One region of the Gracilibacillus sp. HCP3S3_G5_2 genome, then DNA from elsewhere that is predicted to be linked to it. Evidence: riboswitches for the same ligand, from Rfam matches in the RefSeq annotation. Region 1 holds a riboswitch; each other region holds the start of a gene.

The links. A riboswitch is a leader RNA that binds a small molecule or an ion and turns the genes downstream of it on or off. The one in region 1 is predicted to bind cyclic di-GMP.
Region 2: it holds a riboswitch for cyclic di-GMP, as region 1 does, so the genes downstream of both, ACTNEP_RS09720 (response regulator transcription factor) here and ACTNEP_RS10380 (methyl-accepting chemotaxis protein) in region 1, are expected to answer to the same signal.
Region 3: it holds a riboswitch for cyclic di-GMP, as region 1 does, so the genes downstream of both, ACTNEP_RS06180 (anti-repressor SinI family protein) here and ACTNEP_RS10380 (methyl-accepting chemotaxis protein) in region 1, are expected to answer to the same signal.

The regions. Positions count from the first base shown of each region.
Region 1 is NZ_JBQHXU010000006.1:51,438-53,712, forward strand. It holds gene ACTNEP_RS10375 (Na+/H+ antiporter NhaC family protein) at 1-345, shown strand, start outside; cyclic di-GMP riboswitch class I at 612-692, shown strand; gene ACTNEP_RS10380 (methyl-accepting chemotaxis protein) at 776-2,275, shown strand, end outside.
Region 2 is NZ_JBQHXU010000005.1:194,960-197,234, forward strand. It holds gene ACTNEP_RS09715 (YveK family protein) at 1-531, opposite strand, end outside; gene ACTNEP_RS09720 (response regulator transcription factor) at 721-1,350, opposite strand; cyclic di-GMP riboswitch class I at 1,452-1,551, opposite strand; gene ACTNEP_RS09725 (nitroreductase family protein) at 2,055-2,275, opposite strand, start outside.
Region 3 is NZ_JBQHXU010000003.1:238,865-241,139, reverse strand. It holds gene ACTNEP_RS06185 (hypothetical protein) at 1-44, opposite strand, end outside; cyclic di-GMP riboswitch class I at 691-779, shown strand; gene ACTNEP_RS06180 (anti-repressor SinI family protein) at 815-949, shown strand; gene ACTNEP_RS06175 (NAD(P)/FAD-dependent oxidoreductase) at 1,206-2,275, shown strand, end outside.

The sequences.
Region 1 (2,275 bases):
ATCACGATTAACACAGCTGCCGAAATTGCAGCGGCACCTTTTGTTCGTGAAATAGGTGAAAAATATAAAATTCATCGTTACCGTCGTGCAAACATGCTTGATGCGATCACATCAGCATTAGGTTATATCTTCCCTTGGGGGGCACCAGTATTGCTTGGCTGGTCCACGATTAGTATGATGCGGGAAACATATGAATGGCTCCCGGTTGTTGCGCCAACAGCTGTTTTCCCTTTTGTATTCCAAGGCTGGTTCCTTGTTATCGTCATGTTAGTGGCTGCATTAACCGGATGGGGATTACGTTACCAAGGGAAAAATGGAGAGGAATTAACACAACCACCTAAATAAAGAGCTATTCACGAGATATCAATTAAAGTTGACGAGATACCTAATCCCATTCGCTAGATATCGACTACTACCTCGCAAACAAAGACACGTTTCTTGTGAAGACTTGGCATTTTGTTGCCAAGTCTTTTTTCTTTACTAGACTCCGTTAAACTTTTATCTAGTGAAAAAGTTGGATTGATTAAAATAATTTAAGTGAAATAATACACATTGTTTTTTAATTGTGTTACAATTCAACAGTAAGTCAATAGTACTGTGATTATCTACCTATAATACAAGAGCAAACCTATTGAAAGATAGGGACGCAAAGCCACGGGTCTAAAGGTAACTATGATAGCCGGGCTGCTATTATTGAAGATTCCTATCTTCATACGGGTAGCTCTTTTTGACAAAATGAACGATCTTCACAGATTAAGAAAGGAGTTACCTTAAAATGAATGGTAAAAATCGAGTTGGACTTATCTTTTCCTTCGGCGTTCTTCTTGCTTCGGTGTGCGTCCACGTGTTACACCGTGTGCTTCATGTATCTCAAATGTGGCATGCTCATCATGGTTCATCGGCAGCACAGTCAGCACTTGTCTTGAATATTCTTTTGTTTATTCCAATTATGCTCTTTCTTATGACCTTTCTATTGTATCTTCGTCATAAGGAACATAAACTTATCCCCTTTTTCATTACGTTAACAATCACCTTCAGTAGTATCTCCATGATTGCTGGTGGTGAAGGAATGGTAGAATATCACTTTTCGATATTTATGGTTGTAGCAATGATAGGTTATTATGAGCGAATTGATCTAATTAGTATCATGACAACCATATTCGCATTCCAGCATATTTTAGGTTATTTTTTCTTTAGTAATTATGTGTTTGGTACAGACTCATACTCATTTTCGATGTTATTGATTCATGCTTTATTTTTAATTGCTACATCGATAGCAGTAGGTTGGCAAGTGATCCTTAGACAGCGACTGACAGAGAATTTAACTGAAAAAGAGACCCATCAAAAAATGCTGGAAGGAATGCTGGAAAAATTAGCTGAAACAACAGAGAAACTAACAAACACCTCTCAATTAGTAAATGAATTAGATGAGAAAAACAAAGCAATTATGGAGAAAAATGTGGCTCATACTCAAAATATTGCCAAAGATGCTGTACTACATAAAGAGAAAGTAAGTAAAAATGTTCAGCATATGCAAACGATTGCGAATAAAATGCAGGAGATAGATGCTCAATCCGCAGATGTTTCTCAAATTACGAAAGAGACGGATCAGCAGGTAAGGCTAGGTAATGATACACTGAAAAAAACGATAGAACATATGAATGGGATGATTACATCTATCAGCAAAACAGCTGAAACATTCCAGTCTCTAAGTAACCGTTCTTCTGAAATTAGCAATATTATTCAATTGATCACCGATATATCAGCACAGACGAACCTATTAGCATTAAACGCTGCTATTGAAGCAGCAAGGGCAGGAGAACATGGCAAAGGCTTTGCGATAGTAGCAGATGAAGTCAGACAACTATCAGAGCAAACCGCTGATGCTGCAAGTCAGGTAACCAAACTAATTCAAGCTATCCAAGACGATACGGCATCATCGGAAAATTCGTTACATGAAACGATACAAAAGGTAGAGACAAGTGAACAGAGCATGAAAAGAACAAGTGAAATATTTCAGGACATCTTTGAATCTGTTATAGAAGCGAAGGATCACTTAGAAGTAATATCTCAATCAACAGATGAGGCTGCTGTTGTGACAAAAAAGACGATGCAAGCCATGCATTCGATGCAAGAGCTTGTAGAAGAAACGGCACTAGATGCCAATATTGCAGAGAAGACTACAGAAGAGCAAAAAAGAGAAGTAGAGTATTTATCTACATTAATAAATACTTTAAATGAAATAACGGGAGAATTAAAAGGACTAATGCAAGAA
Region 2 (2,275 bases), on a different contig from region 1:
AATATTAAGCATTGGTTTAGGATTAACAGGTGTTGGATTAGCAGGCACTTCTGCTGCAGATAGGATGTTTACATTGTTGACATTCATTAACTCCGGTAAATCCTCACGGAATATTTCTACTGTTGTATTGGCAATTTCGGCTGCCACTGCTGGATCATAGTCTGTCGCTGTTAAGGTAACAACCTGTGAATTTTCAGAATTGGATAATGATAATTTTCCACTTAATGCTCCTGTTGAAATCGTTAAGTTCATTTCATCTACTACTTGTTCTAATATCCGGTTACTTGTAATAATATCGTTATATGTATTGATAATCTCTACGTTGGAACGTATTTGGTTCAGGTCGACATTATTCGTCTCATTCGTATCTTGGTTTACAATAAATTGAGTACTAGATTGATAGGTTGGTGTTAAAACAAAGAAACTAACAATAGCACTTATAGCTGCTGCACCAACAATTAATACTATAATGAGTAATATACGCTTTTTCAGGACTTCAAAAATCTCTTTCAAAGATATCGTTTCTTCCATTTTGTAACCTCCGCATATAGTCTATCAGATGATTTTTGTCGATTATTTTCACTAGGATCACACCACATAATCGAAATTATAACATAAACTTTTTTTATTTGTCATAACTATCTGATGATTTCTTGAAATTTTTTCTAGTATTGGATATAAAAAAAAGCCTGTGCATTCTCTTGCACAGGCTTTCTCTCGCTATGAAACACGGAACCATTGGTTTTTTAACGCAGTGATTACGGCATTCGTTCGATCTGGCACTTCTAATTTTCTCAAGATCGAGCTGATATGATTTTTAACGGTTTTATCAGTAATATATAATTTCTCACTAATTCGATGGTTACTATAACCCTTTGTTAAGAGCTCCATTACTTCCCATTCTCGGTTAGTGAACACCCCTACTGGTCGTCTTTCTTTACGGCTGTGAATTTCACGGTAATCTCCTAACAAAACCGCTGAAAGCTCTTCATGAATATAATGCTGTCCAGTAAGAATCTTCTTTATCGCATGAATAAGTTCTTCTTTTTCCATTCCATTATAGAAATAACCATGGAGATCCATTTTAAAAAGCTCTGTTAACGCTGGGTGAGAGGTATCCTCTGTCCAGACAATAATTTTCTTGTTGTTTTCCATGTATGTCTCAATTAAATTCATCGTATTTTCATTCGTGTCAATATCAATGATGAGTAGGTCAATAATATAGTCTCGGAGTTTGCCTTGCTGCTTTGGTTCTACTGCAATAACATCATATGATTTAAACTCATTAGAAAGGACCCCTTCTAAACCTTGTCGATAGATAGAAGCTTCTTTCACTATCGCTATACGCATTGATATTTCCTCCTGTTTTCTTTTTTAATATAATAAAAAGGCTATTTCTCCTTATCAAGTACAGAAATAGCCTAAAACAACATACATATAAGTTAAGTATTTTAGGTAACCAGGCTGCCATAGGTAATATGATTCATGTATACTACCCTTAGACCCTAGGCTTTGCGTCCCGTTTTTTCAAGCGGTTTGCCTTTTTCTTACTATTTTACTCTGTAGTTTATACTACATCTTTCCTATCTCTTTTTCAACAAAAAGGAATAAAAGTATACAAAAATAATCCGAAAGTTATATTAATTGGTAATAATATGGTAGTTTTGAGAGTCTATTTGTTTATATTATTTTGTATATTTTTGTCGAACAAAAGGTGTTACTGTCTTTTCTTGGAGGTGGCTAATTTTTAGGTACATATAACCTGTTTTTTTGTCAAAATAGACGCTAGCAAATGAAGGCCAGAGTAGTTTTTAAATTAATTAGTTTAACTTATGGGCTAATATGTAGGAAGGAAGACTTCAGTATCAAATACTCTTGCGTTTAATAATTAGACAAATCTTTGAACAGGGATAAACGATTACCCAACACCACAGGATGCATCATTAATCTGTATGGATCGATCAGACCAGATGGAACAAATCTTGTTCCTCCATGTGCCGAGGGACTTATCTAGCCAACAACGATCTCATAAAAAAAAAGAACCTGATCTACTTTCAGGCTCTAAACTCTCCTTCCATCACCGTTTCAGTCAGTGGACGACGATTGGAAGGTAATTCGCGTTCTTGGAATTTTTCATCTAATTTATCTTTTTCATCCTGGTAACCAATTGCTATAACGGCATGAATAGCAAATTGTTCCGGAATGTTTAGTACTTCACGAGCTTTATCCTTATGGAATCCGCCCATTGCATGCGTTATGAGACCGTTCTTCATCG
Region 3 (2,275 bases), on a different contig from region 1:
TCTCGAGCCCAAGGCGGTAAACGGTAACGATAATAACGAGCCAAAAAATCACCTCATTCACGATAAGATAAATAGACGTATACTGTAGTTTATGCACTAATAATTGGAATTGTACCCCAATTTTATTCACTTTCCTCGAAAGCTAAAAAAAGGTCAACTATTTGGTTAGAGATATTATCCATTGGAGGAAAAAACTAGTACAATTTTCTTAAAAATAACTATTTTGCAGGAATATAAAGGAGAAATATCGAATATATACAAGATAATAGGTATTTTGGAATTAGCTAAAAAGTGATAGTGTTTTTGATAAGGTTGCTGCGAACATATGTTGATTTGGAAGGGAGTGAACGATTATATTTAATGCTTAATTCAAAAGAAAATCATATAGTCTCGTGTAATTGGGCCTATTTACCTTTAGTAGCAAAAATTAAGGATAATAAAGTGCGTCTGTTATCACTAGGCGTATCCCTTTTTTACTTGAAGTTTATAAGTGAGGGACGTACAGACGTTTAGTACAGTGATAATGCATGTAGTTATTAAAAAAATAAAAAATAGTTTAATAATCAACTGTAAATCTCTTGTGATCTTGCAGTAGATACGTGGAGTGACAACATAAATAATAAAATGAAATATGAGCAAAAAATAAACTATCACAAAACATGCTTATCCAGTTGTAGCTTGGACAACTTGATCAGAAAAAGGCAAACCTATTGAGAAATAGGGACGCAAAGTTCCAGGTCCGTATAATACAAATATTATCGGATGGCTGTGCTGCCTGAAATACAGTAGTGTATTTTAGGAGGGGAATACGTTTATGGCTATAAAAGTAAAAGTGGATTATGAATGGCTTTACTTAATAGCAAAAGCAAAGGAAAAAGGTTACACTTTAGTAGAAGTAAGAGAATTTCTTAATAAGAGTAAAAGCAAGTCCAACGTGCAACAAAACTGATGATAAAACCCTACTACATAGGGTTTTTTATTTTAGAGGCGTAAGTAGCAAAAACGAGAAGATGTATTTGAATGACTCTTACCTTTACGTGGGAATACTTTTTATTCAATTTACTATGAAGGTTTGATGGGGGATGATAGACGAAAAAAGGCAATTTTGATATACTGTCAGCAATTATACCGATACATACAAATCGAAAAAAAGGTGAAAACTATCGTAATTATAAATAGATATATAACTGGAAAGGAAGGATTTGATGACAGGAAATAAACCTAAGATTGTTGTACTTGGCGCAGGTTATGCAGGTATGATGACTACCAAGCGTTTAACACAACAATTTGAGCCAGAAGAAGTGGATATTACATTAGTCAATAAACACAATTATCATTATCAAACAACATGGTTACATGAAGTAGCTGCGGGTACCATTGATGTAAATCGTTCTCGGATTATGATTTCAGACGTCATTAACACCCGTCGAGTACATTTTATTCACGATACGGTTGTCAAAATTAACAAAGAGCAAAAGACTGTACAATTAGAGAACGGGGAAATAGATTATGATTATTTAGTCATTGGTTTGGGGTTTGAAAAAGCCACATTTGGTATTCCGGGTATGGACGAGCATGCTTTTTCGATTCAAAGTGTTGATACTAGCCGTATGATTCGAGATCATATTGAGTATCAGTATGCTCGTTATCGTAATGAGAAAAATCCTGACCCAAGCATGCTAACTATCGTTGTAGGTGGGGCAGGCTTTACCGGTATCGAATTTTTAGGAGAATTAGCAGAACGTGTTCCAGTATTATGTAAAAAATATGATATTCCACGTCAAGATGTAAGGATTATCGATATTGAAGCAATGCCAACCATTTTACCCAATTTTGACGAGGAATTACTGAATTATGCTAAGGAATCACTGGAACATCGTGGTATTGAATTTCAACTTAATACGATGATTAAAGAAGTAAAAGAAGATGCAGTAATTGTTGGAGATGAAGAAGAAGAAATTAAAGCTGGTACGATTGTTTGGACTGGTGGAGTACAAGCAAATCGAATTGTCGGGGAATCAGGCTTTGAATTAACAAAAGGAAAAGTGAATGTGGACGCAACATTGCGTGCTCCAGGTCATGATGAGGTGTTTATTTTAGGTGATTGTGCGTGGGTAATGAATAATGAAACTGGTAAACCTTATCCACCAACTGCACAGATTGCTATTCAAGAAGCAGATGTTTGTGCACATAATATTAAAACAATGATTTATGGTGGAACGTTGCAGGAATTCCGTTTTGAGGATAAAGGTACGGTTGCATCATTAGGTGGAAG